Regions from separate parts of the Streptomyces sp. NBC_00390 genome, predicted to be linked through region 3. Evidence: predicted binding sites of a transcription regulator. Region 3 holds the regulator's gene; each other region holds the start of a gene.

Region 1 (9,999 bases), 1.1 Mb from region 3:
CGGCACCGTCCAGGCCCCCGCCCCGCACCCGGGTGTCGCAGCCGCCCGCGCCGAACTGCCGGGTGTCCTCGACGGGGCCGGGGTCTGGGAGGGCACCTGGGTCGAGGAGAAGGGCCGTGCCGTCGCGGTCCACACGCGCCGCGCCACCGACCCCCAGGCCGCCTTCGACGCCCTGCGCGAACCGCTCGCGGCGCTCGCTGCCCGCCACGGCCTGATCCTGGAGCCGGGCCGCATGGTCCTGGAGCTGCGCCCGCCCGGCATGGACAAGGGCAAGGCCCTGTCGGACTACGTACGCGAGGTGAACGCCGAGTCCGTGCTGTACGCGGGCGACGACCTGGGTGACCTCCCTGCGTTCGGCGCGGTCGAGAAGCTCCGCTCGGACGGTGTGCCGGGGCTGCTGGTCTGCAGCGGCAGCAACGAGGTGACGGAGCTCGCGGACCGCGCGGACCTGCTGGTGCCGGGGCCGGCGGCGGTGGTGGAGTTCCTGGCGAATCTTGCGCAGCACCTGCCAGGTCCGCAGGTGTGAGGGCCGTGGGGGAGGGCGGGTTCTCCCCCACCCCGCCCTCTCCCACGGCCTGGCGGCCGTGGCAGGTACCCCAATCCCGAACCATGGGCTTCGCCCCTGACCCCGGAACGCCCTTCAGGCGTTCGGGGATCCTCCCCGCCGGGCATCTCCAGCCCGGCCGGCGATCGAGGACACGGCCGGAGGCCGTACCCGGGGGTCCGTGGCTGCCCCCGGTTACGGGAAGGCGCGGGTGAGGGAAAGCCCCCGCAGGGGGCCGGGCCTGCGTCGCCGCGCCGGTCCGCGCAGACCCGGAACCGGCGCAACGCCGGAACCAGCGCGGCCTCGGAGCCGGTACACCCGGAACCGGCGCGGCCTCGGAGCCGGTACACCCGGAACCGGCGCGGCCTCGGAGCCGGTACACCCGGAACCGGTGCGGCCTCGGAGCCCGCGCGGCCCCGGAACCGGCGCGCCTACGCGTCCTTGGCGCGCAGGGCCTCCAACTGGTCGAGGAACCACTGCTTCGGTGGCAGCGCCGTCGCCGCCGCCGCCAGGCGCTTGGTGCGTTCGGCCCGCTCCGCCTCCGGCATGCTCAGCGCCTCGTGCAGCGCGGCCGCAGTGCCGCTCACGTCGTACGGGTTGACCGAGAGCGCGTCGTCGCCGAGCTCCGCGTGCGCGCCCGCCTCCCGTGACAGCACCAGCGCGCAGCCGTGGTCGGACACGACGGGGACCTCCTTGGCGACCAGGTTCATCCCGTCCCTGATGGGGTTGACCAGTGCCACGTCCGCCATCCGGTACGCGGCCAGCGAGCGCGCGAAGTCGTCCTTGACGTGCACGACGACCGGAGTCCAGCCGTCCGTCCCGTACCGCGCGTTGATCTCGTCCGCGACCCGGGAGACCTCCGCCGTGTACTCCCGGTAGACCGCGAGATCCTGGCGCGAGGGGTAGGCGAGCGCGATGTGCACGACCCGCTCCCGCCACTCGGGGTGTTCCTCCAGCAGCTCCCGGTAGGCCAGGAGCCCCCGCACGATGTTCTTGGACAGCTCGGTCCGGTCGACCCGGACGATCGTCCTGCGGCCCTCGCCGATCTGCTCCCGCAGTTGTTCCATGCGCTCCGCCACATCGGGCCGGTGCGCGCGCTCACGCAGGAAGTCCGCGTCGGCGCCGAGTCCGTGCACACCTGTCCGCGTGGTGCCGGTGCCGCCGACCACCTGCTCGCAGCAGCCGGCGAAGGCGTCCGCCCACCGCCGGGTCAGGAACGCCAGCCGGTCCGCGCCCAGCATCCCGCGCAGCAGCTGTTCCGCGATGTCGTCCGGCAGCAGCCTGAAGTACTCCGCCGGCGCCCATGGTGTGTGCGAGAAGTGCCCGATCCGCAGGTCGGGGCGGAGTTCGCGGAGCATGCCGGGCACCAGGGCCAGGTGGTAGTCCTGCACCAGCACGGCCGCGCCGTCGGCGGCCCGCTGCGCCAGCGCCTCGGCGAACGCCTTGTTGTACGCCTCGTACGCAGCCCACTGCCGCCGGAACTCCTTGTCGAAGACCGGCTCCAGCGGGGTCTGGTACAGCATGTGGTGCACGAACCACAGCACCGAATTCGCGATGCCGTTGTACGCGTCGGAGTGGACGGCCGCGTCGATGTCGAGCATCAGTACACCCGGCTCGCCGACCCCGCGCCGGACCGCCTCGCGGTCGCCGTCGCTCAGGGCCGCGCACACCCACAGGGACTGTGCGCCGGATCCGATGGCCGACAGGCCGGAGACCAGGCCGCCGCCCCCGCGGCGGGCGTCGAGCTCTCCGTCCTCGTTCACCGTGTACGAGACCGGGCCGCGGTTGGAAGCGACCAGGATCTGGGCAGCGTGTTCACGCTCGGAGACCATGTGGCGAACCTAGCCCGTCCCGGGAAGCCTCAAACGTGCGTACGGTCTCACCGCGCCGGATCCGGTCTCAGTCCTTGTCGCGGCGCCGCGATGCCGCCACCGCGACGACTCCCGCCGCCGTCAGACTCAGCGCCACCCCGCCCAGCAGCCACAGCTGCTCGTTCCTGGATCCGGTGTCGGCCATCTCGCCGGGCTGGATCTGCACCGGCCGGAGCGAGGGTTCCGTCCCCGGCGACCCGTCCGCCCCCGTGGCGGCCGCGGGGCCGGGCGATCCGAGCAGTGCCGCGGCGGTGACCGCCAGGGCCCCGAGGATCCGGGGCAGCCGGCCATGGTTCCTGTCATCTTTCGCACCCATGTGTACGAAAGGTAGAGAAGATGTCCGCGTGATCCGGTTTATGCCGCGCGACGCGCCGCATACTCACCGATCTCACGCATCGGCGGCCGCTCCTCCGTGTCCACGGAGTACGTCCGCGGCTCGAACCCCGTCTCGCCCCGCTCGAACTGCGTCAGCGACGGCCGCACCAAGTGTCCGCGGGAAAGTCGCAGTTGGGCGGTACGGTAGATCGCCGCCGCCATCCGGCCCAGCGCCTGCCCGTCCTGGTGGCGGTGCTTGCGCGAACCGACGTCCACCTGCGCGAGCGCGTCCAGGCCCACCGTGTGCAGCGCGTCCACCAGCAGTCCCAGCTCCACCCCGTACCCGACCGGGAACGGCAGCCGCTCCAGCAGCGAGCGCCGTGCCGCGTACTCGCCGCCCAGCGGCTGGACGAAGCCGGCCAGCTGCGGCCAGTGCAGATTCAGCAACGGCCGGGCCACCAGTTCGGTCACCCGCCCGCCCTGGCCCGGCTGGCCGCCGAGCGGCCGGTCGTACATCGCCTTGACGAACTGCACCTCGCCTTCGGTCAGCAGGGGCCCGACGATCCCGGAGACGAACTCCGCGGAGAAGTCGCGCAGATCCGCGTCGACGAAGCAGACGATGTCACCGCTGGTCACCATCAGTGACCGCCACAGCACCTCGCCCTTGCCCGGCACGGCCGGTATGCGCGGCAGGATCGTGTCCCGGTGGACCACCCGTGCCCCGGCCGCCGCGGCCACTTCACCCGTACGGTCGCTCGAGCCCGAGTCGATGACCACCAGCTCGTCGACCAGCGGCACGCTCTCCATCAGCTCGCGCCGGATCACGGTGACGATGTCCCCGACCGTCGTCTCCTCGTCCAGCGCGGGAAGCACCACGCTGACCGACGTCCCGCGCCTGGCCTTGGCCGCCAGCAGCTGTTTCATCGTCCGGTCGGCGGCTGCCCAGGAACGCCTGCTCAGCCAGCGCTCCACCTCATCGAGCACGTGCGCGTCTCCTTGACTTCCGGTCGAGAGATCCATCTCGAGGTTCGGACGACTATCTCAACCGTCCAGGGCTTCGGTTACAGTCTTGAACAACGCCGATGACCGTCGCATGCCGGGGGTCGTCGCGCTGACAAGTGAATACCGCTCATCCAGAGGGGCAGAGGGAACGGCCCGTTGAAGCCCCGGCAACCCTCCCGCCGACCGCGAGGTCACGGTGGGGAAGGTGCCAATTCCGTCTCGTGGCGAGATGCGTCACGAGGAAGATGAGGAGAAAGGGCCTCGCCACCATGGCTGTGCAGACCGTTGCAAGCAGCACCACCACCCCTGTGGACCTCGGACCGGCCGCCGCGCTCTCGTGCCGCGAGTGCGGGGAGCGTTTCGAACTCGGCCCCATCTTCGCCTGCGCCTCGTGTTTCGGGCCGCTCGAAGTCGCGTACGACCTGCCGAGCGGCGACCCCGAGGCCCTTCGCAAGCGGATCGAAGCGGGCCCGGACAACATCTGGCGCTACGCCCCGCTGCTGCCCGTCCCCGCCGACGTGACCGGCAAGCCGAGCCTGAACCCCGGTTTCACCCAGCTGGTCAAGGCCGACAACCTCGCCCGTGAACTGGGCGTCACCGGCGGCCTGTACGTCAAGGACGACTCCGGCAACCCGACACACTCCTTCAAGGACCGTGTCGTCGCGATCGCCGTCGAGGCGGCCCGCGCCTTCGGTTTCACCACCCTGTCCTGCTCCTCCACCGGCAACCTCGCCGGCGCCGTCGGCGCCGCCGCGGCCCGGGCCGGCTTCCGCTCCTGCGTGTTCATCCCGCACGACCTGGAGCAGGGCAAGGTCGTCATGGCCGCCGTGTACGGCGGTGAACTGGTCGGCATCGAGGGCAACTACGACGACGTCAACCGCTTCTGCTCCGAGCTCATCGGCGACCCGCTCGGCGAGGGCTGGGGCTTCGTCAACGTCAACCTCCGCCCGTACTACGGCGAGGGCTCCAAGACGCTCGCGTACGAGATCTGCGAGCAGCTCGGCTGGCAGCTGCCCGACCAGATCGTGATCCCGATCGCCTCCGGCTCGCAGCTCACCAAGATCGACAAGGGTCTGCAGGAGCTGATCAAGCTCGGTCTCGTCGAGGACAAGCCGTACAAGATCTTCGGTGCCCAGGCCGAGGGCTGTTCGCCGGTGTCCACCGCCTTCAAGGCCGGCCACGACGTCGTACGCCCGCAGAAGCCGAACACCATCGCCAAGTCGCTCGCGATCGGCAACCCGGCCGACGGCCCGTATGTGCTGGACATCGCCCGCCGCACCGGCGGCGCGGTGGAGGATGTCGACGACGAGCAGGTCGTCGACGCGATCAAGCTGCTGGCGCGGACCGAGGGAATCTTCGCCGAGACGGCGGGAGGCGTGACCGTGGGCGTGACCAGGAAGCTGATCGAGCAGGGCCTGCTCGACCCGGCGCTCACCACCGTCGTGCTCAACACCGGCGACGGTCTCAAGACGCTGGACGCGGTCGCCCCGACCACCGGTCCGACCGCGACGATCCGCCCGAGTCTGGACGCGTTCCGCGACGCCGGCCTGGCCGGCTGAACCACCGAGAGAGGCAGCACACCATGAGCGTCAACGTCCGCATCCCCACCATCCTCCGCACGTACACGGGCGGCAAGGCCGAGGTCCCGGCCGAGGGCGCGACCCTCTCCGAGGTCATCGCGGACCTGGAGAAGAACCACGTGGGCATCGCCGCCCGGGTCCTGGACGACCAGGGCAAGCTGCGCCGCTTCGTCAATGTGTACGTGAACGACGACGACGTGCGCTTCGAGCAGGGGCTGGAGACGGCGACGCCGGACGGCGCGGGAGTTTCCATCATCCCCGCGGTCGCCGGTGGCTGACGCGACCTGGAATTACCCAGAGTAATGAGAATTGCCCCTTCCGGTGGAGAACCGGAGGGGGTAATTCTGCATGGTTGAGCGCGATAGAGTTGGGGAAGCGGCCTCCGCCACTCGCTTCCCCTGTGTATGAGAATGCGCCGGGAGGCGACAAGAAGTGGCCAAAGTGTGCGATCGAAATGCGCCTTTGGGGATACTTTGTGGAGCCCGACTTGCCCCGGAATTCACGGAATTTGCACATTCCATCCCTTTGCTACTGCGCAGAATTCTCGTCCGACTGACCTGTTGCAGACGGCAGTTGGACAGATACATTCAGCCGCGGTCGACGCGTTCCGGCGCACGCCCCTCCTGTCGGGGCGGTAGGTCTGACCCGGGTCCGCGAAGTGCGGTCCTGCGCAAGGGCCAGTAATAGGGGAGTTAGGCATGGCTCAGGGCACCGTCAAGTGGTTCAACGCGGAGAAGGGCTACGGCTTCATCGCGGTCGACGGTGGTGCGGATGTTTTCGTCCACTACAGCGCGATCCAGATGGATGGGTACCGCACCCTTGAAGAGGGTCAGCGAGTTGAGTTCGAGATCTCGCAGGGCCAGAAGGGTCCGCAGGCGGACATGGTCAAGCTGGCCGTCTGATCCGGTCGCGATCGGCCACCGACGTTCTCACTCCGAGGGGTCCGCATCCCATCCAGGGATGCGGACCCCTCGTCGTGCGTTCACGCACGGTTCGTCCGCCCTCCGCCTTCGCCGCTCTCCGCCTGCGGATCCCCGAGAGCCGCTTGCACTCTCCTATGCCGAGTGCTAATCATTGGCGTTAGCACTCTGCAGGTGAGAGTGACAGAACTTGGATCGGGTCGGTGAGGCCCGCGGGCCGGGTGGGGCAAGGAACCACACGGCTTGCAGGCCGTCCGTCGCGGGCACCAGCACGGTCCGGAGCAATCCACCCCAGTCCGGGAGGACCACTTCACATGGCCAAGATCATCGCGTTCGACGAGGAGGCACGGCGCGGTCTCGAGCGCGGGATGAACCAGCTCGCCGACGCCGTCAAGGTCACCCTTGGCCCCAAGGGCCGGAACGTCGTCCTCGAGAAGAAGTGGGGCGCCCCCACGATCACCAACGATGGTGTTTCCATCGCCAAGGAGATCGAGCTCGAGGACCCGTACGAGAAGATCGGCGCCGAGCTGGTCAAGGAAGTCGCCAAGAAGACGGACGACGTCGCCGGCGACGGTACGACCACCGCGACCGTTCTCGCGCAGGCGCTCGTCCGTGAGGGCCTGCGCAACGTGGCCGCCGGCGCCAACCCGATGGCCCTCAAGCGCGGTATCGAGAAGGCCGTTGAGGCCGTCTCCGGTGCCCTGCTCGAGCAGGCCAAGGACGTGGAGACCAAGGAGCAGATCGCTTCCACCGCCTCCATCTCCGCCGCCGACACCCAGATCGGCGAACTCATCGCCGAGGCCATGGACAAGGTCGGCAAGGAAGGCGTCATCACCGTCGAGGAGTCCCAGACCTTCGGTCTGGAGCTGGAGCTCACCGAGGGTATGCGCTTCGACAAGGGCTACATCTCGGCGTACTTCGCCACCGACATGGAGCGTATGGAGGCGTCCCTGGACGACCCGTACATCCTGATCGTCAACTCCAAGATCTCCTCGGTGAAGGACCTGCTCCCGCTGCTGGAGAAGGTCATGCAGTCGGGCAAGCCGCTGCTGATCATCGCCGAGGACGTCGAGGGCGAGGCACTGTCGACCCTGGTCGTCAACAAGATCCGTGGCACCTTCAAGTCCGTTGCCGTCAAGGCCCCGGGCTTCGGCGACCGCCGCAAGGCGATGCTGAACGACATCGCCATCCTCACCGGTGGCACGGTCATCTCCGAGGAGGTCGGCCTCAAGCTCGAGAACGCCGGCCTGGACCTGCTGGGCCGCGCCCGCAAGGTCGTCATCACCAAGGACGAGACCACCATCGTCGACGGTGCCGGTGAGAGCGACCAGGTCCAGGGTCGCGTCAACCAGATCCGCGCCGAGATCGAGAACTCCGACTCGGACTACGACCGCGAGAAGCTCCAGGAGCGCCTCGCGAAGCTGGCCGGCGGCGTGGCCGTCATCAAGGCCGGCGCCGCGACCGAGGTCGAGCTCAAGGAGCGCAAGCACCGCATCGAGGACGCCGTTCGCAACGCGAAGGCGGCCGTCGAGGAGGGCATCGTCGCCGGTGGTGGCGTGGCTCTGATCCAGGCTTCCTCGGTCTTCGAGAAGCTCGAGCTCGAGGGTGACGAGGCGACCGGCGCCAACGCCGTGAAGCTCGCGCTGGAGGCTCCGCTGAAGCAGATCGCCGTCAACGGTGGTCTCGAGGGCGGCGTCATCGTCGAGAAGGTGCGCAACCTGCCCGTCGGCCACGGCCTGAACGCCGCGACCGGTGAGTACGTCGACATGATCGCCGAGGGCATCATCGACCCCGCGAAGGTGACCCGCTCTGCCCTGCAGAACGCGGCCTCCATCGCGGCGCTGTTCCTCACCACCGAGGCCGTCATCGCCGACAAGCCGGAGAAGGCTTCCGCGCCTGCCGGTGGCGGCATGCCGGGCGGTGACATGGACTTCTGATCCGGCTTCGGATCGGACCCGTCCGTAAGGACGAAGGGCGGCACCCCTCCTCCCAGGGGGGTGCCGCCCTTCGGCGTCTGCGCGGCGACCGTACGGGCAACTGCCGCGAAAGGGACGACCTCTGAATCCTCATGTGACCTCGGGCTCGAGGCAGTTGAATGTTCTGGAACGATCAGCTGCCCACGATCCAGGAGGGAAGCCGCGTGACTTTCGGGGGACAGGGACCGTACCGCCCGCCATGGCCACCGAACGGTGGACCGCCACCGCCGTACCGTCCCCACCCGCCGAACGCGTCGCTGTGGCAACGGCTGCGCGAGGACGAGTGGCCGCCGCTGAGGGAAGTACTGGGACACGCACGCAGGCTTCCGGGCTGTGTGTGGGTGCCGGCCCTGTGCTTCGTATGGCCCGCGCTGTTCGTCCTGGTGATGTACCCGCTGGCCCGCTCGGCCCGTATGAAGTCCCGGGCGGTCTTCCCCACGCGCAGCCATCGCGGTGTCCAGGACCCGGACGTGATGCGCATGCAGAAGATCCGGGCCTGGATCGCCCTCGGCGCGTCCTTGGTGATCCTGCTGGCCTACGGTACGTCGGAGGACTGGCAGCAGGCCCAGGACCAGGCGTTCTTCCGGCTGGCGGTCACCCCGTGGCTGCTTCTCCTCACGGCGCCCGCCGTGATCGCGCTCCTGTTCCGCTTCGCGCCGCCGTCGGCCCGGCCGGTGATGCGTGCGCGCCTGCGGCCGGCGGTCCGGACGGTGCTCTGGTACTTCGGGGCCTTCACGGCCGTGCCGATACTGTTCGCGGGCGTGATCTTCCTCAGCAGGACGTTCCAGGGCGAAGCGGCGGGTGCCCTGCTCTCGTTCGCGCTTCTTCTTCCGGTCCTGTGGCTCGTCTTCTTCGTCGGCTTCGCCTCCACGACGGTCGTCCGCACCGCCTTCCACACGGCAGATGTGCACGCTGCCCTCCCGGCGCTGCTCACCGGCGTGCTCGTGTGGGAGCTTGCCGCGGTCAATCTGCTCATGGCCGGCCCGCCTCCCGGTCCGCCCGTGATCCAGCTCTGCGCGCTCATCGGCGGCCCGGCGTCGGTGACGGGCGTGGCATGGTGGGAGATCGGCCGCCTGCGCACCCGGTACGGCGTGACCTTGCGCAGCTGAGCGGGCGACCGTCCGGGGCGTCACGCGCGGCGACCCGAAGCTGCCGGGCCGGCTGCTCGCGGCGTACGGCCGCACCTTCGACCCGGCCGAGCCGCCGGCGTACACGCTGCTGCAGGTGTACAGCAATCTGCGTGGTACCTGCGGGAGTTGCCCGCGCCGCCGCAGCAGAGGCCGGAGTCGCCGGCGCAGTCCTGGTTCGGCACGGCCTGGCCGAGCGGCTGCCCGGCGGGTCACCCGCTCGTCATGGCCAGCGTGAACCAGGTGGTCTTGCCCTGGTCGGTCGGGCGCACGCCCCAGTCCTGCGCCAGTGTGTCGACCAGGACGAGCCCCCGTCCGGACTCGTCGTCGGCGGCGGCGATCCGCGGCTGCGGCGGATGGTGGCTGTGGTCGCTCACCTCGACGGTGAGTTCCGTGCTGTTGTGCCGCACATGCACATGGACCGGTCCCTGGCCGTGCCGGATGGCGTTGGTGACCACCTCGGACACCAGCAGCCGGGCGTCATCGGCGAGCCGGTCGCAGTTCCACGCGACGAGGGCCTTCGTGAGGAACGCCCGTGCCTCCGACACCGAGGACGACACCGCGGGCAGATCCGTGGTGGCCGTGGCGACCGGCGCCGCGGGTAACTGGGTCAGGAGCAGGGTCACATCGTCGTGATGGCTGTCCGTCGACGGCAGCACGGACG
Region 2 (9,999 bases), 2.3 Mb from region 3:
GTCGGTGAGCAGAGGACGGACGACCAGGTCGGCCCACTCCGCGTCCGCGCCGGCCGCTTCGCCGTACCGGAACGCGAGCGCCACATCGCAGTCGCCGTCGCGCAGCATCTCGACCGAGCGGGGCGGTTCGGCGTCGACGAGTGAGACCCGGGTGCCGGGGTGGGCGGCGCGCAGCGCCGCGAGTGCCGTGGGCACCAGCGTCGAGCTGCCGCTGGGGAACGAGACCAGCCGGACTCTTCCCGCCCGCAGACCGGCGATGGCGGCGATCTCCTCCTCGGCCGCGGTGAGCCCGGCGAGGATGCCCGCCGCATGGCGTACCAGCGCCTCGCCGGCCTGGGTCAGGCGCATCTCACGGCCCGTGCGGATCAGCAGCGGAGTCCCGGCGGAGGTCTCCAGCGCCTTCATCTGCTGGCTGACCGCAGGTTGTGTGCAGCCCAGTTCCCGCGCGGCTGCGGAGAACGAACCGGTGGCGGCGACAGCACGCAGGACGCGGAGATGACGGGCTTCGATCACCCGTCGATCATAAGGGAGCCTTGGGGAAGGGCGGCATTGTCGAGTGGCTTGTTTGAGGGTGCACCCATTACCGTGGCCGGCATGAAGCTTCTGACCGTGAACGTGGGACAGCTCAGGACCGTCGACTACGCCGACAACGGCGCGACAGGCATCGACAAGCGTCCGGTCGACGGAGCCGTCCGCGTCACGGATCCGGGCCCCAAGGGTCAGGGCGGGAGCGGTCTGGCCGGGGACGCGATCAGCGACCTGCGCCATCACGGCGGCACCGACCAGGCGGTGTACGCCTTTGCGCGCGAGGATCTCGACCGGTGGGAGAAGGAGCTTGGCCGGCCGCTGCCCAACGGCTCGTTCGGCGAGAACCTCACCACCAGCGGGGTGGACATGAGCGGCGCGCGGATCGGGGAGCGCTGGCGGATCGGCGACGATCTGGTGCTCGAGGTGACGAGCGGCCGCATCCCCTGCCGGACGTTCGCGAGCCGGCTGGACGAGAAGGGCTGGGTCAAGCGCTTCACTCGGGACTGCGCGCCCGGCGCATATCTGCGGGTGATCGAGCCCGGCGAGATCCGCGCCGGCGACCCGGTCGAGATCGTGCACCGGCCCGGGCACGACGTGACCGTCGTGATGGCCTTCCGCGCCGAGACGGTGGAACGTTCACTGCTGCCGAAGGTGCTGGCGGCCGGAGAGGCGCTCCACACCGGGCTGCTGCGGGACGCGCGCGCGTACGTGGCCAAGCACGGCGGGGTGTCCGACTCCGTCATATAGGGGAAATCCCTTAGAAGCCCCGGAATTGACTGGGGGGCGGCTGGGGGCGGTCCCCGATGTGCCCGCGAGTGCCGGCCGGGACGCTGGATGCATGTCTCGCTTCAAGCGCGTCCTCATCACTCTCACGACCCTTGTCGTGATCGTTGGCCTGGCGCTCGGCGGCGGTTCACTCTGGCTGTTCTCGGACGCCAAGGTGTCCAACGTCGGCGCCGGTTTCAGCCGTGAGCTCGCCATACCGCCGCTCGCGAAGTCCGCGGTGAAGAGAGATGGCACCCGGGTCTTCGACCTGACGATGCAGGCCGGTCAGAAGGAGTTCAGGCCGGGGCTGAAGACGCCCACCTGGGGATTCAACGGGGCCTTCCTCGGGCCGACGCTGCGCGCGGAGCGGGGCGAGAAGGTCCAGGTGCGGATCAAGAACAAGCTGGGCGAGGAGTCCACCGTGCACTGGCACGGTATGCATCTGCCCGCGAAGATGGACGGCGGCCCGCACCAGATGATCGCGCCCGGCGCGACCTGGAGCCCGCACTGGACCGTGGACCAGCCGGCCGCCAGCCTCTGGTACCACCCGCATCCGCACGGCAGGACGGAGCGGCATGTGCAGCGGGGATTGGCCGGGATGTTCCTGCTCGACGACGCGAACTCGACACGGCTCGCGCTGCCGAAGCGGTACGGGGTGGACGACCTGCCGGTCATCGTGCAGGACGTCCGCTTCGACGGCGCGAAGTTCGACAGCGGCCACAAGCTGATGCGCAACGTCGGCTTCCTCGGCGACCGGACCATGGTCAACGGCACCCTCGACCCGTACAAGGAGGTGGGCGACGAGCTGGTGCGGCTGCGGCTGCTCAATGCCTCGACCGCCCGCACCTATGACTTCGGATTCTCCGACAACAGGAAGTTCTCACTGGTCGGCACCGACGGCGGACTCCTGGAGAAGGCGGTCGCCCTCGACCGGATCCAGCTGTCGCCGGGCGAGCGTGCCGAGACAGTGGTACGGATGAAGCCGGGTGAGCGAACCGTACTGCGCAGCTATCCGCAGACCAACTACGGGGACTTCTGGCAGAGCCGGTTCAGCGGCGCGGACGACACCTTCGACGTGCTGGAGTTGCGTGCCAAGGACACCCTGCGGCCCTCCCCCGGCATCCCCGCCAGGCTCGGCGAGCCAGAGGTGCCGGACGGCTCGGACTCGGTGCGCGAGCGGTCCTTCGGTCTGTTGATGTCAGGGATAAACGGTCGGCCGATGGCCATGGACCGGATAGACCAGACCGTCGTCCGCGGCACGGCCGAGACCTGGACGGTGCGCAACGACGACGGCGTCCCGCACAACTTCCATGTCCACGACGTGCAGTTCCGGGTGCTGGAGGTGGACGGCAAGCAGCCGCCGCCGGAACTGCGCGGGGCCAAGGACACGGTGTTCGTGCCGGGAAGTCAGACCGTGAAGCTCGCGATGCGGTTCACCGGGCCGGCCGATCCGGACACCCCGTACATGTACCACTGTCACCTGCTGTATCACGAGGACATAGGGATGATGGGCCAGTTCGTGGTCGTCGAGAAGGGCCAGAAGGCGGGCACGGTGCGTACGCCGCACTCACACGTGGGGCACTAACGTGCCGCCTATGACGACTGCACTGATTACGGGAGCGACCGCGGGCATCGGCGCTGCGTTCGCACGGCGGCTCGCCGTCGAGGGACGGAACCTGGTGCTGGTGGCTCGTGACACCAAGCGGCTGCAGGAGCAGGCCACCGAGCTGCACGACAAGCACGGCATCGAGGCGGAGGTGCTGACCGCGGACCTGTCCGAGGAGGGCGGGATCGAGGCGGTCGCCCGGCGGCTGGCCGACCGGAAGGACCCGGTCGATCTGCTGGTCAACAACGCCGGGTTCGGCAACAAGGGACGCTTCCTCGAGGTCTCCATGGCCGATGAGCTGACGATGCTCAAGGTGCACTGCGAGGCCGTGCTGCGGCTGACCGCGGCGGCGGCGGAGGCGATGCGGGAGCGCGGCCGGGGCGGTGTGGTCAATGTGGCGTCGGTGGCGGCGTTCGTGCCGCGCGGCACCTACGGCGCGTCCAAGTCGTGGGTGGTGCAGTTCACCCAGGGAGCGGCACGGGATCTGGCGGGTTCGGGAGTGCGGCTGATGGCGCTGTGCCCGGGGTTCGTACGGACGGAATTCCATGAGCGGGCCGGGATGGGGACGGACAACATCCCCGGCTGGATGTGGCTGGATGTCGACAAGCTGGTGGCGACGGCACTGTCCGACCTGGCCCGGGGAAAGACGCTCTCGATCCCGGACGCGCGGTACAAGGCGCTGATGGGCGTGGTGAAGCTGGCGCCGCGCGGGCTGCTCGGCGGGGTCAGCTCCCGGGCGGGACGCAAGTACGGTCCGCAGTAGGCCCGCAGCCGGCCCTTCCACGAGCGGCCCGGCGGAGGGGCCACCTGCCACGGACGAGGCGCGCTGCCATCTGTCACTGCTGCCGCGGCTGCGGATGCGCGCCTCGTACAGCGCGGACGGCCCCGGCCCCGATGAGTCCGGCCCTGGGGCCGGGCGAAGCAACGACCGGCATCACTCGCAGAAAGAGGAGCCCGCGTCATGGACCACACAACCGCTGACCGTCCCGCCCTGCTGCTGGCGATGGGCCCGGGCATCGCCGAACGGCTGTTCACCGACCGCCACCTCGACCGTCTCACCGCGCTCACCCGCACCGACCCGCGTCGGATCGCCCACGACCTGACCGCTCCCGAGCCGGCCCTGGCCGCCGCCCTCGCCGACGCCGAGGTGCTGCTGACCTGCTGGGGCGCACCCGCCCTCACCGCCGAGGTGCTGGCCGAAGCTCCCCGACTGCGCGCGGTCGTCCACGCAGCGGGAAGCGTCAAGCACCATGTGACCGACGCCTGTTGGAAGCGGGGCATCGCCGTCGCGTCGGCGGCGGCGGCCAACTCGCTGCCCGTCGCGGAGTACACGCTGGCCGCCATCCTGCTCGCCGGGAAGCGGGTCCTGCACTCGGCCCAGCGGTACGGGCAACTGCAGGCCCGGCACGACTGGCACCCGGAGTTCGAGGACGCCGGCAACTACGGACGTACGGTCGGGGTCGTCGGCGCCTCGCGTGTCGGGCGGCGCGTGATCGAGCTGCTGCGCCCGTTCGATCTGCAGGTTCTGCTGTACGACCCGTATGTCGGTGCCGCCGAGGCCAGCGCGCTCGGCGTCCTGCGCACCGAGCTGGACGAGCTCTGCGCCCGCGCGGACATCGTCACCGTGCATGCCCCTGAGCTGCCGGCCACCCGCCATATGATCGGCGCCTGGCAGCTGGGGCTGATGCGGGACGGGGCAACCTTGATCAACACCGCACGCGGCTCCCTGGTCGACGAGGACGCGCTGCTCAGCGAGGTGGTCGCGGGCCGGCTGGATGCCGTGCTGGATGTGACCGATCCCGAACTGCCGCCGCCCGGCTCGCCGTTGTACAGCCTGCCGAATGTGCTGCTCACCCCGCACATCGCCGGCTCACTGGGCGGCGAGCTGCACCGGCTGGCCGATCACGCGCTGGACGAGGTGGAGCGGTTCGCGGCCGGCCTGCCGTTCGCCGACCCGGTCCAGCCGGCCGCGCTGGGTTACTCGGCCTGACCCGGCAGGAGGGGTGAACATCACTAAAATGGACGTATCCCATCGAATGCGGGGAGACGCCATGAAGTTCGTACAGCTAGTTGAATACAGGACCACAAAGCCCGAAGACATGAACACGCTCATGGACAGGTGGGCCGAGGCGACCCAGGGCAAGCGGACCGCCAGCCACACCCTCACCGGCAGGGACCGCTCCGACGCGTCCCACTACGTCGAGATAGTCGAGTTCGACTCGTACGAGAAAGCGATGAAGAACTCGCACCTCCCGGAGACCGAGAAGGCCTTCCAGGAGATGGTGGCCCTGTGCGACGGCATGCCGTCCTTCACCGACCTCGATGTGGTCCGGGACGAGCAGATGAACGCGGCAACCGCCCGCCGCTGCTTCCACGAGATCATCGTCGGCGGCAACCTGGACGGGGTGGACGAGGTCTTCGCCGCCGACTACCGGGACCACGACATCAGCAAGGACGAGCCCGGGATCGGCAGGCAGAGCATCAAGCAGGACATCAAGGGCTGGCGCGACGCCTTCGATTTCCACTTCGACCTCGACCGCCAGGTGACCGAAGGCGACGACGTGGTGACTCTGTGGACCTGGCACGGCACGCACAAGGGTGACTTCCAGGGCATCGCCCCCACCGGCAAGCAGTGCACGATGACCGGTACCACGGTCTTCCGCTTCGAGGACGCGGTGATCAAGGAAGGCTGGTGGCACTACGACGCCCTGCACCTGATGCGGCAGCTCGGCGCGTTCTGACCACCGCGCACGACTCGCTGCTGCCGGACGACGACGGCGCGACTCACTGCGGTGTCGTCCGTACGGCGAAGGCCCCTGCTCCCGCACGCAGCGGGGAACAGGGGCCTTCACGCGAGCCCTACGGCATCAGTGGCTGTGACCGTGGCCGTGGCCGTGGTCGGCCTCCTCCTCGGCAGGCTTCTCGACGACCAGGGTCTCGGTCGTGAGCAGCAGGGAGGCGATCGACGCGGCGTTCTCCAGCGCGGAGCGCGTGACCTTGACCGGGTCGATGACGCCGGCCTTGACCAGGTCGCCGTACTCACCGGTCGCGGCGTTGAAGCCCTGGCCGGCCTCCAGCTCCGCCACCTTCGCGGTGATGACGTAGCCCTCGAGACCGGCGTTCTCGGCGATCCAGCGCAGCGGCTCGACGGCGGCGCGGCGGACGACGGCGACACCGGTGGCCTCGTCGCCGGTCTTGCCGAGGTTGCCCTCGAGCACCTTCACGGCGTGGACGAGCGCGGAGCCACCACCGGAGACGATGCCCTCCTCGACCGCGGCGCGGGTCGCGGAGATGGCGTCCTCCAAACGGTGCTTCTTCTCCTTCAGCTCCACCTCGGTGGCGGCGCCGACCTTGATCACGCACACGCCGCCGGCCAGCTTCGCGAGGCGCTCCTGGAGCTTCTCGCGGTCCCAGTCGGAGTCGGTGGACTCGATCTCGGCCTTGATCTGGTTGATGCGGCCCGTGACGTCCTCGGACTTGCCGCCACCGTCGACGATGGTGGTGTCGTCCTTGGTGATCGTCACGCGGCGGGCGGTGCCCAGCACGTCCAGACCGGCCTGGTCGAGCTTGAGGCCGACCTCCTCCGCGATGACCGTGGCACCGGTGAGGGTGGCCATGTCACCGAGCATCGCCTTGCGGCGGTCACCGAAGCCGGGAGCCTTGACGGCCACCGCGTTGAAGGTGCCGCGGATCTTGTTGACGACCAGGGTGGAGAGCGCCTCGCCCTCGACGTCCTCGGCGATGATCAGCAGCGGCTTGGAGCTGCCGGCCTGGATGACCTTCTCCAGCAGCGGCAGCAGGTCCTGGATCGAGGAGATCTTGCCCTGGTTGATCAGGATGTACGGGTCGTCGAGGACCGCCTCCATACGCTCCTGGTCGGTCACCATGTACGGGGACAGGTAGCCCTTGTCGAAGGCCATGCCCTCGGTGAAGTCCAGCTCCAGCCCGAAGGTGTTGGACTCCTCGACGGTGATGACACCGTCCTTGCCGACCTTGTCCATCGCCTCGGCGATGAGCTCGCCGACCTGCTGGTCCTGGGCGGACAGCGCGGCGACGGCGGCGATGTCGGACTTCTCCTCGATCGGACGCGCGGTGGCGATCAGCTCGTCGGAGACGGCCTTGACCGCAGCGTCGATGCCCTTCTTCAGGGCGGCCGGGGAGGCGCCGGCGGCGACGTTGCGCAGACCCTCGCGGACCAGGGCCTGGGCCAGCACGGTGGCGGTGGTCGTACCGTCACCCGCGATGTCGTTGGTCTTGGTCGCCACCTCCTTCACCAGCTGGGCGCCGAGGTTCTCGTACGGGTCCTCGACCTCTACCTCACGGGCGATCGTGACACCGTCGTTGGTGATGGTGGGGGCGCCGAACTTCTTGTCGATGACGACGTTGCGGCCGCGGGGGCCGATCGTCACCTTGACCGTGTCGGCAAGCTTGTTGACGCCGCGCTCGAGGGCGCGACGGGCGTCCTCGTCGAATTTCAGGATCTTCGCCATGGGAGCTTCTCAAGTCCTCTCAAAGAACTGCGCCCCTCGCCGCCCGGCAATCAGCGGGGTGACCAGGGGCGCAGCTCAAAGCCGATCTGGGTGCGGAGCTTTCTGGGGGCTGGATGCCCCCAGACCCTCGCTTACTTCTCGACGATCGCGAGCACGTCGCGGGCCGAGAGGACGAGGTACTCCTCGCCGCTGTACTTCACTTCGGTGCCGCCGTACTTGCTGTACAGCACGATGTCGCCGGTCTTGACGTCGAGCGGCAGGCGCTCGCCGTTCTCGAAACGGCCCGGGCCCACGGCCAGGACGACGCCCTCCTGGGGCTTCTCCTTGGCGGTGTCCGGAATGACCAGGCCAGAGGCCGTGGTCTGCTCGGCGTCGAGCGGCTGGACCACAATGCGGTCCTCGAGCGGCTTGATGGCAACCTTGGAGCTGGTGGTCGTCACGATCCGACCTCCCCCTTCGGAGATCTCACGGGGTTTGACTGTCTGAGGTGGCGACCAGGTCGATCCGTCGTCGCGGGTGCCGGACCTGCCCGTCGCTGTGTTGGCACTCTCCGGTGGGGAGTGCCAGAGCCGAGACTATGACCGCGGTTAGCACTCGGTCAAGCGGAGTGCCAATGTGGTCGTCCGCGTCGATCGGGTCTCGATGCGGACAACGCCGCAGCAGGTGCCCCGGTTCCGGACGCGGCCGGGTCTCCCTGAGCCGCCACCGGCCACCCCCGTTCGGCGCAGGCGGCCGGTATCCCTGACTCAGACGTAGTCCTCGAGCTTCGCCACCGCGTAGCCCCTCGCGGTCACCGTCTTCATGACCCGCCGGATCAGGTCGGGCATGGCCGCCTTCCACTCCGCCTTGCCCCGGAAGTGCGTGAGGATGATGTCGCCGGGGTGCAGGTCCCGGTCCCACTCGCGCCATTCCATGTGATCGGGGAACGCCTCCGCCGCCCACAGCGGCACGGCCTTGATCCCGCAGGACTTGGCGGCGCGCAAGGTGTTCTCGTTGTAGTTGCCGTACGGCGGACGGAACAGCCGGGGCAGCGTGCCGTACCGCTCCTCGAGCTTGTCCTGCTGGCCGCAGATCTCCCGCAGCTGCTTCTTGTAGGAAAGCCCGGGCAGATAAGGGTGGGTGAGCGTGTGGTTCTGCAGGGAGACCCCGGCGTCCTGCATCTTCTTGAAGTAGCCGTAGTCGCCCTGGATCACGTAGTCGCTGAGGAAGGCGCTGTACGGGATCTGCAGTTCGGTCATCATCTTGATCAGCTCGGGGTCCTTCTCGGCACCGTCGTCGATCGTCAGGAAGACGACCTTCTCCTCGGTGGGGACGGTGGTGAAGACGGGCGGCAGGCCTTCCATGCCACCGTCGACCTCGAAGCCCTTGCGAGTGGTGATCCTGGGCTTGACGTCGGGCGGCGGCGGCGCGGCGAGCGGGGCGCGCTCCAGCCCCCACTTCTTGGCAGCTGCGGCGCGGGCCTTCTGCTGGCGCTTGACCTTCTGCACATACGAGGCGAGCGCCCCGGCCGCACCGGGTTCACCCGGCCGTGCGGCCTCCTCCCGGGCACCCTTCCCGGCCTCCTTCCGTGCCCCCTTCTCAGCCCTTTCCCGGGACGCCTTCTCAGCCTCCTTCCGTACCCCCTCCCTGGACCCCTTCTCCGCTCGCTGTCCGTCCTGCTGCCCGGCAGCGGGCCCGGCGGCGGGCGCAGCGGGCCGCGAGGCACCGGCATCCGCCTGCTTCCCTGCGCCCTCTGCCGCACAGCCGGAGCCGACGGCGGCGACAAGCAGCGCGGCCAGAACCGCGCGACCCCGAAATGCTTTTACTTTTACCTTTTGTCGTACTAGCTGCATGGCGTCGCATCCTGTCAGCGCAACGCCCGCGCACCGGGCCGACACCGCCACCGCGGGCGCACCATCCCCCGCCTGGCCCACAATGGCCCGGTGAACGACCTTGATCCGCCCGCCGCCGATCTGGCCGCCTTCGCCGCCCTCCGCACCGAGGAGGGCCGGGCACTGCTGGCCGGCCTGGACTCCTACGACCCCGCCCAGGAGCTGGCCGTCGCCACCCGGCTGCGCCGCGAGCACCCGGCCGACCTGGTCTCGGCGGCGCTCGGGCAGGCCCGGCTGCGGCAGCGCGCGGTGGCGAAGTTCGGCGCCGAGGACGCCCGCCGGATGTTCTTCACCCCGAACGGCGTCGAGCAGTCCACCCGACGCTCGGTCGCCGACTACCGCGCCGGACGCTTCGCCGCCACCGGGGTACGCAGCGTCGCGGACCTGTGCAGCGGCATCGGCGGTGACGCGCTCGCCCTCGCCCGCGCGGGCATCTCGGTACTCGCCGTCGACCGGGACCCGCTGACCGCCGCCGTAGCCCGCGCGAACGCCGAGGAGCTGGGCCTCGCGGACCTGATCGACGTGCGCTGCGCCGATGTCACGGAGATCGACACGGCCGCGTACGACGCGGTGTTCGTGGACCCGGCCCGGCGCGGCGGCCGGGGCCGGATCTTCGACCCGGAGGCGTACTCCCCGTCCCTGTCCTGGGCGATCGGTGCCGCCCGCACCCGCCCGCACGCCGCCCTCAAGATCGCCCCCGGCATCCCGCACGAGACCGTCCCGGACGAGGCGGAGGCGG
Region 3 (9,999 bases):
GCACGCTGGCGAGCGCCGGTCATCCGCTCCCGCTGCTGCTGCGCCCCGACGGGACCGTGCGGGCCGCTGCCGAGCCGCAGATGCTGCTCGGGGTCGTCGACGACGTCACGTACGAGAGCCAGACCTTCGACCTGGAACCCGGCGACACCCTCCTCTGTGTGACCGACGGGGTGACGGAGCGGCGCTCGGGGGCGCGGATGTTCGACGACGAGGACGGGCTGGCCACCGTGCTCGCCGGGTGCACCGGGCTGCCCGCGCAGGGTGTGGCGCAACGGATCAGGGAGGCGGTGTACGCCTTCGCGGAGGCACCGCCCAGGGACGATCTGGCGCTGCTGGTGCTCCAGGCCCGGTGACCCGTTGATCCATGCCCGGTGGGGCCGGTCCGTGGTGTCCGTCACCGGCCCGGACCGGACTACCGGGCCGGTGACGGACAATGGGGGGCATGCCCTCCGTACTGCCTGACGGCGAGCCCATGCCCGTCGACGGCGCGCTGCCCGCGTCCGCCCTCGATCGCGCCGGGGACCGGCCGCTCGCCTTCTACCTGCATGTGCCCTACTGCGCCACGCGCTGCGGCTACTGCGACTTCAACACCTACACCGCCACCGAGCTGCGCGGCTCCGGCGGCGTGCTCGCCTCCCGGGACAACTACGCCGACACCCTGTCCGACGAGATCCGGCTGGCCCGCAAGGTGCTGGGCGACGACCCCCGGCAGGTACGGACCGTGTTCGTCGGCGGTGGTACGCCGACGCTGCTGGATGCCGGCGATCTCGTACGGATGCTGGACGCCGTACGGGAGGAGTTCGGGCTCGCGGACGACGCGGAGATCACGACAGAGGCGAACCCGGAGTCGGTCTCTCCGGAGTATCTGGCGCAGCTGCGGGCCGGGGGCTTCAACCGGATCTCGTTCGGGATGCAGAGCGCGCGGCAGCACGTGCTGAAGGTGCTCGACCGTACGCACACGCCCGGGCGCCCCGAGGCGTGTGTCGCGGAGGCGCGTGCGGCCGGCTTCGACCACGTCAACCTCGACCTGATCTACGGCACCCCGGGGGAGAGCGACGACGACTGGCGGGCCTCGCTGGAGGCGGCGGTCGGCGCCGGGCCGGACCATGTCTCGGCGTACGCGCTGATCGTCGAGGAGGGCACACAGCTGGCGCGCCGCATCCGGCGCGGCGAGGTCCCGATGACCGACGACGACGTCCACGCGGACCGCTACCTCATCGCGGACTCGGTGCTGGGACAGGCGGGCTACGACTGGTACGAGGTCTCCAACTGGGCCACGTCCGACGCGGGCCGCTGTCTGCACAACGAGCTGTACTGGCGCGGTGCGGACTGGTGGGGCGCGGGGCCCGGCGCGCACAGCCATGTGGGCGGCGTGCGCTGGTGGAACGTGAAGCACCCCGGCGCCTATGCGGCGGCGCTGGCGGAAGGGCGCTCGCCGGGGGCAGGACGTGAGGTCCTGTCGGAGGAGGACCGCAGGGTGGAGCGGATCCTGCTGGAGCTGCGGCTGCGGGAGGGTGTGCCGCTGTCGCTGCTGCGGCCGGCGGGGCGGAAGGCCGCTGACCGCGCCCTGGGGGACGGACTGCTGGAGACGGCGCCGTACGGGGAGGGGCAGGCTGTGCTGACGCTGCGGGGGCGGCTGCTGGCGGACGCGGTGGTGCGGGACCTGGTGGACTGATCACTCGACGGGGTGAATCGGTGCGGAGAGGCAGTTCACCTGCCTACGCTGTCCCTAGGCTGCTGCGCGATGGATGCGGCGGACGAGGAGGGCCACGGAGATGACCGCTGTGGATGACCGGCCTGTTGCATCGATTGCTGACCTCTACGAGAACCTGCGCGTTCCCGAGGGGTTCAAGGCTGAGCTCCTGCGGGGGGAAATCGTGATGATGGCCGGGCCCGACTGGGTCCACAACATGGTTGTTCTGCTCGTCGAGCGGCAGATCCCGCTGGACCGCTGGTATCCGCTCCAGACACAGGACATCGCCATCCCGGGCGAGTCGAGCGAACCGCAGCCCGACCTCGTCGTCCACGAGCACGGTGCCTTCGAGGGACCCGGCCGACTTGTCCCCGCCCCGGCCGTCACGCTGGTGCTGGAAGTGATCTCCAAGACCAGCGCTGACCGTGACTACCGTCTCAAGCCGTCGATGTATGCGGCCGGACAGGTGGACGCCTATCTGATCGTCGACCCCTTCGCCGCCCGCTGCGTCCTCCTCACCGAACCGACAGGCTCGGGCGAGGCGGCCCGGTACCAGGTTGAGCGGACCGCCAAATTCGGCGACCCTCTGCCCGTCGACGCGCTGGATCTCACGTTGGACACGTCCCAGTTCCGGACCCTGCCGCGCGACTAGGAGCCTTCGGGCGCCGTCACGAAGTCGATCAGTTCCTCCACCCGGCCCAGCAGCTCCGGCTCCAGGTCCTTGTACGAGTGCACACGCGACAGGATGTGCTGCCACGCCGCGCCCGTGTTCTGCGGCCAGCCCAGGGCGCGGCACACGCCCGTCTTCCAGTCCTGGCCGCGCGGGACCGTCGGCCAGGAGCGGATGCCCACCGACGAGGGTTTCACCGCCTCCCAGACGTCGATGTACGGGTAACCCACGACCAGCACGTGCGGATCCGTCACCGAGGCCGCGATGCGCGACTCCTTCGAGCCGGGGACCAGGTGGTCGACCAGAACGCCCAGGCGTGCGTCCGCGGCGGGGGCGAACTCCGCGACGATCGACGGGAGGTCGTCGATGCCCTCCAGGTATTCGACGACCACGCCTTCGATCCGCAGGTCGTCGCCCCAGACCCGCTCGACCAGTTCCGCGTCGTGGCGGCCCTCCACATAGATGCGGCCGGCCCGGGCGACGCGGGCGCGGGCCTGCGGGACCGCGATCGAGCCGGAGGCCGTACGGGCGGGCCGCGACGGGGCCGCCGCGGAAGGGCGGACCAGGGTGACGACCGTGCCCTCCAGCAGGAAGCCGCGGGGTTCCAGCGGGAAGACCCGGTGCTTGCCGAAGCGGTCCTCCAGCGTGACCGTGCCCGCCTCGCAGCGGATCACCGCACCGCAGAACCCGGTGGTGACCTCCTCCACGACCAGATCGGGTTCGGCGGGAACCTCGGGAACGGGTCCGGACCGCTTCCAGGGCGGTGTCAGGTCGGGGTCGTACTGCCTCGCGCGCATGGGGGCATTCTGCCGGTGGCCGACGGTCGACGGAGCGTCAGGCCCGGGCAGCGGGCCCCCGCGTGCGGCCGCCGCTACTGCACACCGAAGCGCTCCGCCAGCGCGTCACGCTGGCGGCGCACGAACGCCGCGTCCACCACCGCACCGTGCCCCGGGACGTACACCGCGTCCTCGCCGCCGAGCGCCAGCAGCCGGTCCAGCGCGGCCGGCCAGCGCGACGGGATCGCGTCCGGGCCCGCCTGCGGTTCGCCCGACTCCTCGACCAGGTCGCCGCAGAAGACGACCTCGGGGCTGCCCGGCACCAGCAGTGCAAGATCGTGACCGGTGTGGCCGGGGCCCACATTGGCCAGCAGGACCTGGCGGCCGCCGAGCTCCAGCGTCCACTCCCCGCTCACCAGATGCTGCGGCGCCACCAGCAGGTCGGTGGCCTCCGTGGCCGCGTCCGGGTCCACCCCGTGCCGTACGGCGCTGCTGCGCAGTTCGCCGCGGTCCCGCCGCAGCACCGCGTCGACGCCGACCGCACCGTAGATCTCCGCCCCCGCGAACGCGGCCGTCCCCAGCACATGGTCGAAGTGGGGATGGCTCAGTGCGATATGCGTCACCCGGCGGCCGCCCAGGAGGGCCTGCGCCTGGATGCGGAGCTCGGCCCCTTCGCGGATCGTCGAGCCTGTGTCGTACAGGAGAATCGCGTCCTCACCGGCGACCAGACCGATGGTGGCATCCCAGATCGGCATCCTTCGGCGGCCGATTCCGTCGCCGAGTCGTTCCCAGCCGGAGTCTTCCCAAGTGACGTCCATGCGGCGACGCTATCCGCATCCACCAGCGCAGTCTTGTGACAGCGGGTCGGCCGCCCTTGCTAGGGGGCTACCCGGCAGCCGTACACTGGCCGGGGGAATGCTGGCACTCACCCTCATCGAGTGCCAGGCGAAACACCGAGGAACCACAGCTGGAGGTGCGCGCGATGCTCAGCGAACGCAGACTCGAGGTCCTGCGCGCCATCGTCCAGGACTATGTCGGCACCGAGGAACCCGTCGGCTCCAAGGCTCTGACCGAGAGGCACAAGCTCGGCGTCTCCCCGGCCACCGTCCGCAACGACATGGCGGTGCTGGAGGAAGAGGGCTTCATCGCCCAGCCGCACACCAGTGCGGGACGGATCCCCACCGACAAGGGGTACCGGCTCTTCGTCGACAGGCTGGCCGGCGTCAAGCCGCTGTCGTCGCCCGAGCGCCGCGCCATCCAGAACTTCCTGGACGGAGCGGTCGACCTCGACGACGTCGTGGGCCGTACGGTACGGCTGCTGGCGCAGCTGACCCGGCAGGTCGCCGTCGTCCAGTATCCCTCCCTGACCCGGTCGACCGTCCGGCATGTGGAACTCCTCTCCCTGGCGCCCGCCCGTCTGATGCTCGTGCTGATCACGGACACCGGACGGGTCGAACAGCGCATGATCGACTGCCCTGCGCCCTTCGGTGACATCTCGCTCGCGGATCTGCGCGCCCGGCTCAACAGCCGGGTCGTGGGACGCCGCTTCACGGATGTGCCGCAGCTGGTGCAGGACCTGCCCGAGTCCTTCGAGCGCGAGGATCGCGGTACCGTCTCCGCGGTGCTGTCCACGCTGCTCGAAACCCTGGTCGAGGAGACCGAGGAGCGGCTCATGATCGGCGGAACCGCCAATCTGACCCGCTTCGCACACGATTTCCCGCTGACCATCAGGCCGGTGCTCGAGGCGCTCGAGGAGCATGTGGTGCTGCTCAAGCTGCTCGGCGAGGCCAAGGAGTCGGGCGGTATGGGCATGACCGTACGGATCGGTCATGAGAACGCCCACGAAGGTCTCAACTCCACGTCCGTGGTCGCTGTCGGCTACGGTTCGGGCGACGAGGCAGTTGCCAAACTCGGCGTGGTCGGACCGACCCGCATGGACTACCCCGGAACGATGGGAGCGGTACGCGCAGTGGCACGTTACGTCGGACAGATCCTGGCGGAGTCGTAAGTGGCCACGGACTACTACGCCGTACTCGGCGTGCGCCGCGACGCATCTCAGGACGAGATCAAGAAGGCCTTCCGCCGTCTCGCGCGCGAACTCCACCCGGACGTGAATCCGGACCCGAAGACGCAGGAGCGCTTCAAGGAGATCAACGCGGCCTACGAGGTGCTGTCGGACCCGCAGAAGAAGCAGGTCTACGACCTCGGCGGGGACCCGCTGTCGCAGGCCGGCGGCGGTGGCGCGGGCGGCTTCGGAGCGGGTGGCTTCGGCAACTTCTCCGACATCATGGACGCGTTCTTCGGTACGGCGTCGCAGCGCGGCCCCCGGTCGCGCACGCGTCGCGGCCAGGACGCCATGATCCGCCTCGAGATCGAGCTCAACGAAGCGGCCTTCGGCACCACCAAGGACATCCAGGTCGACACGGCCGTCGTCTGTACGACGTGCTCCGGTGAGGGCGCGGCGCCCGGAACCTCGGCGCAGACGTGTGACATGTGCCGCGGCCGCGGTGAGGTCTCGCAGGTGACCCGGTCCTTCCTGGGCCAGGTCATGACCTCGCGGCCGTGCCCGCAGTGCCAGGGCTTCGGCACCGTCGTGCCGACCCCGTGCCCCGAGTGCGCAGGCGACGGCCGGGTCCGCTCGCGGCGCACCCTGACCGTGAAGATCCCGGCCGGTGTGGACAACGGCACTCGCATCCAGCTCGCGGGCGAGGGCGAGGTCGGCCCCGGCGGCGGCCCCGCTGGTGATCTGTACGTCGAGATCCACGAACTGCCGCACCCGGTCTTCCAGCGGCGCGGCGACGATCTCCACTGCACGGTGACGATCCCGATGACGGCGGCGGCCCTGGGCACGAAGTGCCCGCTGGAGACGCTCGACGGCGTGGAGGAGGTCGACATCCGGCCGGGTACGCAGTCCGGCCAGTCGATCCCGCTGCACGGCCGCGGCATCACGCATCTGCGCGGGGGCGGGCGCGGTGATCTGATCGTGCACGTCGAGGTGACCACCCCGACCAAGCTGGACCCGGACCAGGAGCGGCTGCTGCGCGACCTGGCGAAGCTGCGGGGCGAGGAGCGGCCGTTGGGGCAGTTCCAGCCCGGGCAGCAAGGACTGTTCTCGCGTCTGAAGGATGCGTTCAACGGGCGTTAGGCGGGGTTGTGCCGGGGTCCGGGGGTAGTCCCCGGACCGGCACGGTCAGCCTGCGGGGCAAGCTGTTTCCGCGTCCGAAGGATGCGTTCGACGGGCGTTAGGCCCTGGGCGGCTCGAGCCGCCCGCGACGTGGGGCGCCGGGCGCTTCGGCGCCTGGCGCCCCACGCCGCTCCAGGGTCCCCGGCTCGGCGGAACAGCGGATTCGGCGGGGCGCCAGGGACATGGCACGATGCGTTCATGTCCTCCGCACTGAGCGATCTTTGCCGGTATCCGATCGTGCAGGCCCCGATGGCGGGCGGTGCCTCCTGCCCCCAGCTCGCCGCCGCTGTCTCCGAGGCCGGAGGCCTCGGTTTCCTCGCGGCCGGGTACAAGACGGCGGACGGCATGTACCAGGAGGTCACACAGCTCCGCGGGCTGACCGGCCGGCCCTTCGGCGTCAATCTGTTCATGCCGCAGCCCGGCACCGCCGACCCCGCCGCCGTCGGGGTCTACATGCAGCAGCTCGCCGGTGAGGCCACCTGGTACGAGACTCCGCTCGGCGATCCCGACAGCGGACGCGACGACGGCTACGAGGCCAAGCTGGCCATCCTGCTCGACGATCCGGTCCCGGTCGTCTCCTTCACCTTCGGCTGCCCCCCGGCCTATGTGTTCAAGTCCTTCGCCAAGGCGGGCACCTTCACGATCGTCACCGTCACCACGCCCGACGAGGCGCTGGCCGCGCACCAGGCAGGCGCCCAGGCGGTGTGCGTCCAGGGGGTGGAGGCGGGTGGTCACCAGGGAACACACCGTGACGACCCCGCCGCCGACGGGTCCGGGATCGGGCTGCTCACCCTGATCGAGCTGGTCCGCGAGACCGTGCCGCTGCCGGTGATCGCCGCGGGCGGGCTGATGCGCGGCTCCCAGATCGCCGCCGCGCTGGCGTGCGGCGCGAGCGCGGGTCAGCTGGGGACCGCGTTCCTGGTGTGCCCCGAGTCCGGTGCGAACGCCCTGCACAAGCAGGCCATGACCAACCCCTTGTTCGTACGCACCGAACTGACCCGCGCCTTCTCCGGACGGCCCGCGCGGGGCCTGGTGAACCGTTTCATGCGCGAGCACGGGCCCTACGCACCCGCCGCCTATCCCGAGGTGCACCATCTGACCGGCGGGCTGCGCAAGGAGGCTGCCAAGGCGGGCGATCCGCAGGGCATGGCGCTGTGGGCGGGCCAGGGCCACCGGCTGGCGCGCGAGCTGCCCGCCGGCCGGCTGGTGGAGGTCCTTGCCGCCGAAGTCGACGCCGCACGGGCCGCGTTGGCGCTGGATGGTGCCCGATGACCGCGCCGGTGTTCGTCGTCGACGATTTCACTGCGGGCGACGGTGGCCGCTTCGTGCTGGACGGGCCCGAGGGACGCCATGCCGTGTCCGTGAAGCGGCTGCGCCCAGGCGAGGACGTCGTTCTCACCGACGGACACGGCCGGTGGGCCGAATGCGTGGTGGTCGACACGGAAGGCAAGGACCGTCTGGTCGTCCAACTGGACTCGGTCCAGGAGGAGCCGGAGTCCGTGCCCCGCATCACGGTCGTGCAGGCCCTGCCCAAGGGCGACCGCGGCGAACTGGCCGTGGAGACCATGACGGAGACGGGCGTCGACGCGATCGTGCCCTGGGCGGCGTCGCGTTGTATCACCCAGTGGCGTGGCGACCGGGGCGCGAAGGCCCTTGCCAAGTGGCGCTCGACGGCACGGGAGGCGGGCAAGCAGTCCCGCCGGGTCCGTTTCCCCGAGGTGGCGGACGCGGCAACGACCAAGCAGGTGGCGGCGCTTCTGGCGGCGGCGGACTTTGCGGCGGTGCTCCACGAGGAGGGGGCGGAGCCCCTGGCCACCGCCGACCTTCCGGCCGACGGGTCGATCGTGCTGGTCGTCGGCCCGGAGGGCGGCGTGTCCCCCGAGGAGCTGGCCGCGTTCGCGGAGGCGGGCGCCAAGCACTGCCGGCTGGGGCCCAGTGTGCTGCGCACCTCCACGGCGGGCACGGCCGCGACGGCGCTGCTGATGGGGCGCACGGGCCGCTGGTCCTGACGGACCGGGTCCTGCCCGCCGGAGATGATCCGTCCGGGGCGGTCGCGGAACGCGATCTCGAGGTGCTCGTCCGTGCCCTCGCGGCGCAGCGCGAGGACGGTCCGGCAGCCTTCGGGGGTGGTGGCGGTGCCGGCGTCGACGAGCCAGCGTGTACCGGTCAGCTTCCTGCTCGTGCCGACCGCGGACGGCAACCTTGGCCGCAACCACTCTTTTCCGGCCGGGGCCGCGATGGCACTCTGATGTCCATGGGGGCCTTGAGATGCGCGCGGCGCCCGCTCGCCGCGATCGCCTTTGCGGGACTGGCAGTTGTCGGTGGAGCGGCCTGTGAGCCCGCCTCGGCCGGCGGACTCACGGCGGTCGGTGTGGCCGTCACCACCGACAAGACCGCCACCAGCACCTTCGAGCGGCTCGACATCGACGTGCGCTGGCTCAGCTGTACTGCCACGATCCGCGGCCGCGCACGAGCCACCGCGGGCGCCACCGGAACCCCGTCCCGCGCACCCGCCCCGTCCGCCGCCGTCGACTGCCGGGGTGAGACGGCCGCCGACGGCGACATCCGCATCACCGGCGAGGTGACCGACGAACGCGCGGGAAAGTGCGTACGCGGCGATCTGACCGCGAAGATCGACGGAAGGATCGCCTTCCAGGCCACCATGCTCGGTGCCTGCGACGCAGCGGCGACCCGCACGCCGACGACGACGCACCGCCCGACCACGACGCCCCGCCCGACCACCGTGCCGCGCCCGACCGTCACCACGACCGCGGCCCCGAAGCCGCCCGCCACCCCGCCCGCGACCGTCACTGTGACCGTCACGGCGGACCCCTCATCGTCGGCCAAGTGATCCGAACGGGTCACCCGGCGGCGCCGCGCTCCCTAGGGTGATCGTGTGACGCACCCTGCCTACCTCCGGTTTCCGCATCTGCACGGTGAGTTGATCGCCTTCACCGCCGAGGACGACGTCTGGGCCGCACCGCTCGACGGCGGCCGGGCGTGGCGTGTCAGCGCCGACAACATGCCCGTCGACCATCCGAGAATCTCCGCCGACGGCGAGCACATCGCCTGGACGTCGTACCGCGACGGCGCCCCCGAGGTGCACACCGCGCCGCTCGACGGAGGCCCCTCCGACCGCCTCACACACTGGGGCAGCCACAAGACGTCCGTACGCGGCTGGACCCCCGACGGACACGTCCTGGCCCTCACCACCCACGGCCAGGCCTCGCTGCGCCGCACCTGGGCGCGTGCCGTGCCGCTCGACGGCGGCCCCGGTGCCGTCCTGCCGTACGGGCCCGTGGGCGCCGTGGCGTTCGGCCCGCAGACGCTCCTGCTGTCCGCCACGATGGGCCGCGAGGCCGCCGCCTGGAAGCGCTACCGAGGCGGCACAGCAGGCAAGTTGTGGATCGACCCGGCCGGCGACGGCGAATTCGTACGCCTCCATGAGGACATGGAGGGGAACATCGAGTATCCGCTGTGGGTCGGGGACCGGATCGCGTTCCTGTCCGACCACGAAGGCGTCGGAGCGCTGTACTCCTCCCGGCCCGACGGCTCGGATCTGCGCCGCCACACCGGCATCGAGGGCTTCTACGCCCGCCATGCGGCCACCGACGGAACCCGGGTCGTCTACGCCTCGGCCGGCGAACTGTGGCTCCTGGACGACTTGTTCGGCTCC

Evidence for each region. The regulator HrcA, encoded in region 3, represses chaperone genes, less so after heat shock. The targets are predictions, from matches to a motif close to TTNGCACTCNGNNNNNCNGAGTGCNAA.
Region 1: the regulator HrcA is predicted to act here: its motif matches at 6,357-6,383, upstream of groL (chaperonin GroEL).
Region 2: the regulator HrcA is predicted to act here: its motif matches at 7,977-8,003, upstream of groES (co-chaperone GroES).

Annotation. Positions count from the first base shown of each region.
Region 1 covers NZ_CP107945.1:4,558,104-4,568,102, forward strand. Annotated here, with positions in the region: gene otsB (trehalose-phosphatase) at 1-526, shown strand, start outside; gene OHS70_RS20020 (alpha,alpha-trehalose-phosphate synthase (UDP-forming)) at 976-2,376, opposite strand; gene OHS70_RS20025 (hypothetical protein) at 2,444-2,731, opposite strand; gene OHS70_RS20030 (glucosyl-3-phosphoglycerate synthase) at 2,770-3,714, opposite strand; SAM riboswitch class I at 3,857-3,984, shown strand; gene thrC (threonine synthase) at 4,002-5,291, shown strand; gene OHS70_RS20040 (MoaD/ThiS family protein) at 5,315-5,590, shown strand; gene OHS70_RS20045 (cold-shock protein) at 6,011-6,214, shown strand; gene groL (chaperonin GroEL) at 6,547-8,169, shown strand; gene OHS70_RS20055 (hypothetical protein) at 8,373-9,317, shown strand; gene OHS70_RS20060 (PAS domain S-box protein) at 9,548-9,999, opposite strand, start outside.
Region 2 covers NZ_CP107945.1:3,413,806-3,423,804, forward strand. Annotated here, with positions in the region: gene OHS70_RS14485 (LysR family transcriptional regulator) at 1-513, opposite strand, end outside; gene OHS70_RS14490 (MOSC domain-containing protein) at 595-1,275, shown strand; gene OHS70_RS14495 (multicopper oxidase family protein) at 1,367-2,878, shown strand; gene OHS70_RS14500 (SDR family NAD(P)-dependent oxidoreductase) at 2,889-3,662, shown strand; gene OHS70_RS14505 (hydroxyacid dehydrogenase) at 3,861-4,889, shown strand; gene OHS70_RS14510 (ester cyclase) at 4,951-5,640, shown strand; gene groL (chaperonin GroEL) at 5,767-7,389, opposite strand; gene groES (co-chaperone GroES) at 7,521-7,829, opposite strand; gene OHS70_RS14525 (polysaccharide deacetylase family protein) at 8,136-9,221, opposite strand; gene OHS70_RS14530 (THUMP-like domain-containing protein) at 9,312-9,999, shown strand, end outside.
Region 3 covers NZ_CP107945.1:5,692,534-5,702,532, forward strand. Annotated here, with positions in the region: gene OHS70_RS24990 (SpoIIE family protein phosphatase) at 1-353, shown strand, start outside; gene hemW (radical SAM family heme chaperone HemW) at 434-1,675, shown strand; gene OHS70_RS25000 (Uma2 family endonuclease) at 1,776-2,345, shown strand; gene OHS70_RS25005 (DUF3097 domain-containing protein) at 2,342-3,160, opposite strand; gene OHS70_RS25010 (MBL fold metallo-hydrolase) at 3,235-3,957, opposite strand; gene hrcA (heat-inducible transcriptional repressor HrcA) at 4,122-5,147, shown strand; gene dnaJ (molecular chaperone DnaJ) at 5,148-6,284, shown strand; gene OHS70_RS25025 (nitronate monooxygenase) at 6,522-7,595, shown strand; gene OHS70_RS25030 (16S rRNA (uracil(1498)-N(3))-methyltransferase) at 7,592-8,332, shown strand; gene OHS70_RS25035 (hypothetical protein) at 8,578-9,174, shown strand; gene OHS70_RS25040 (S41 family peptidase) at 9,220-9,999, shown strand, end outside.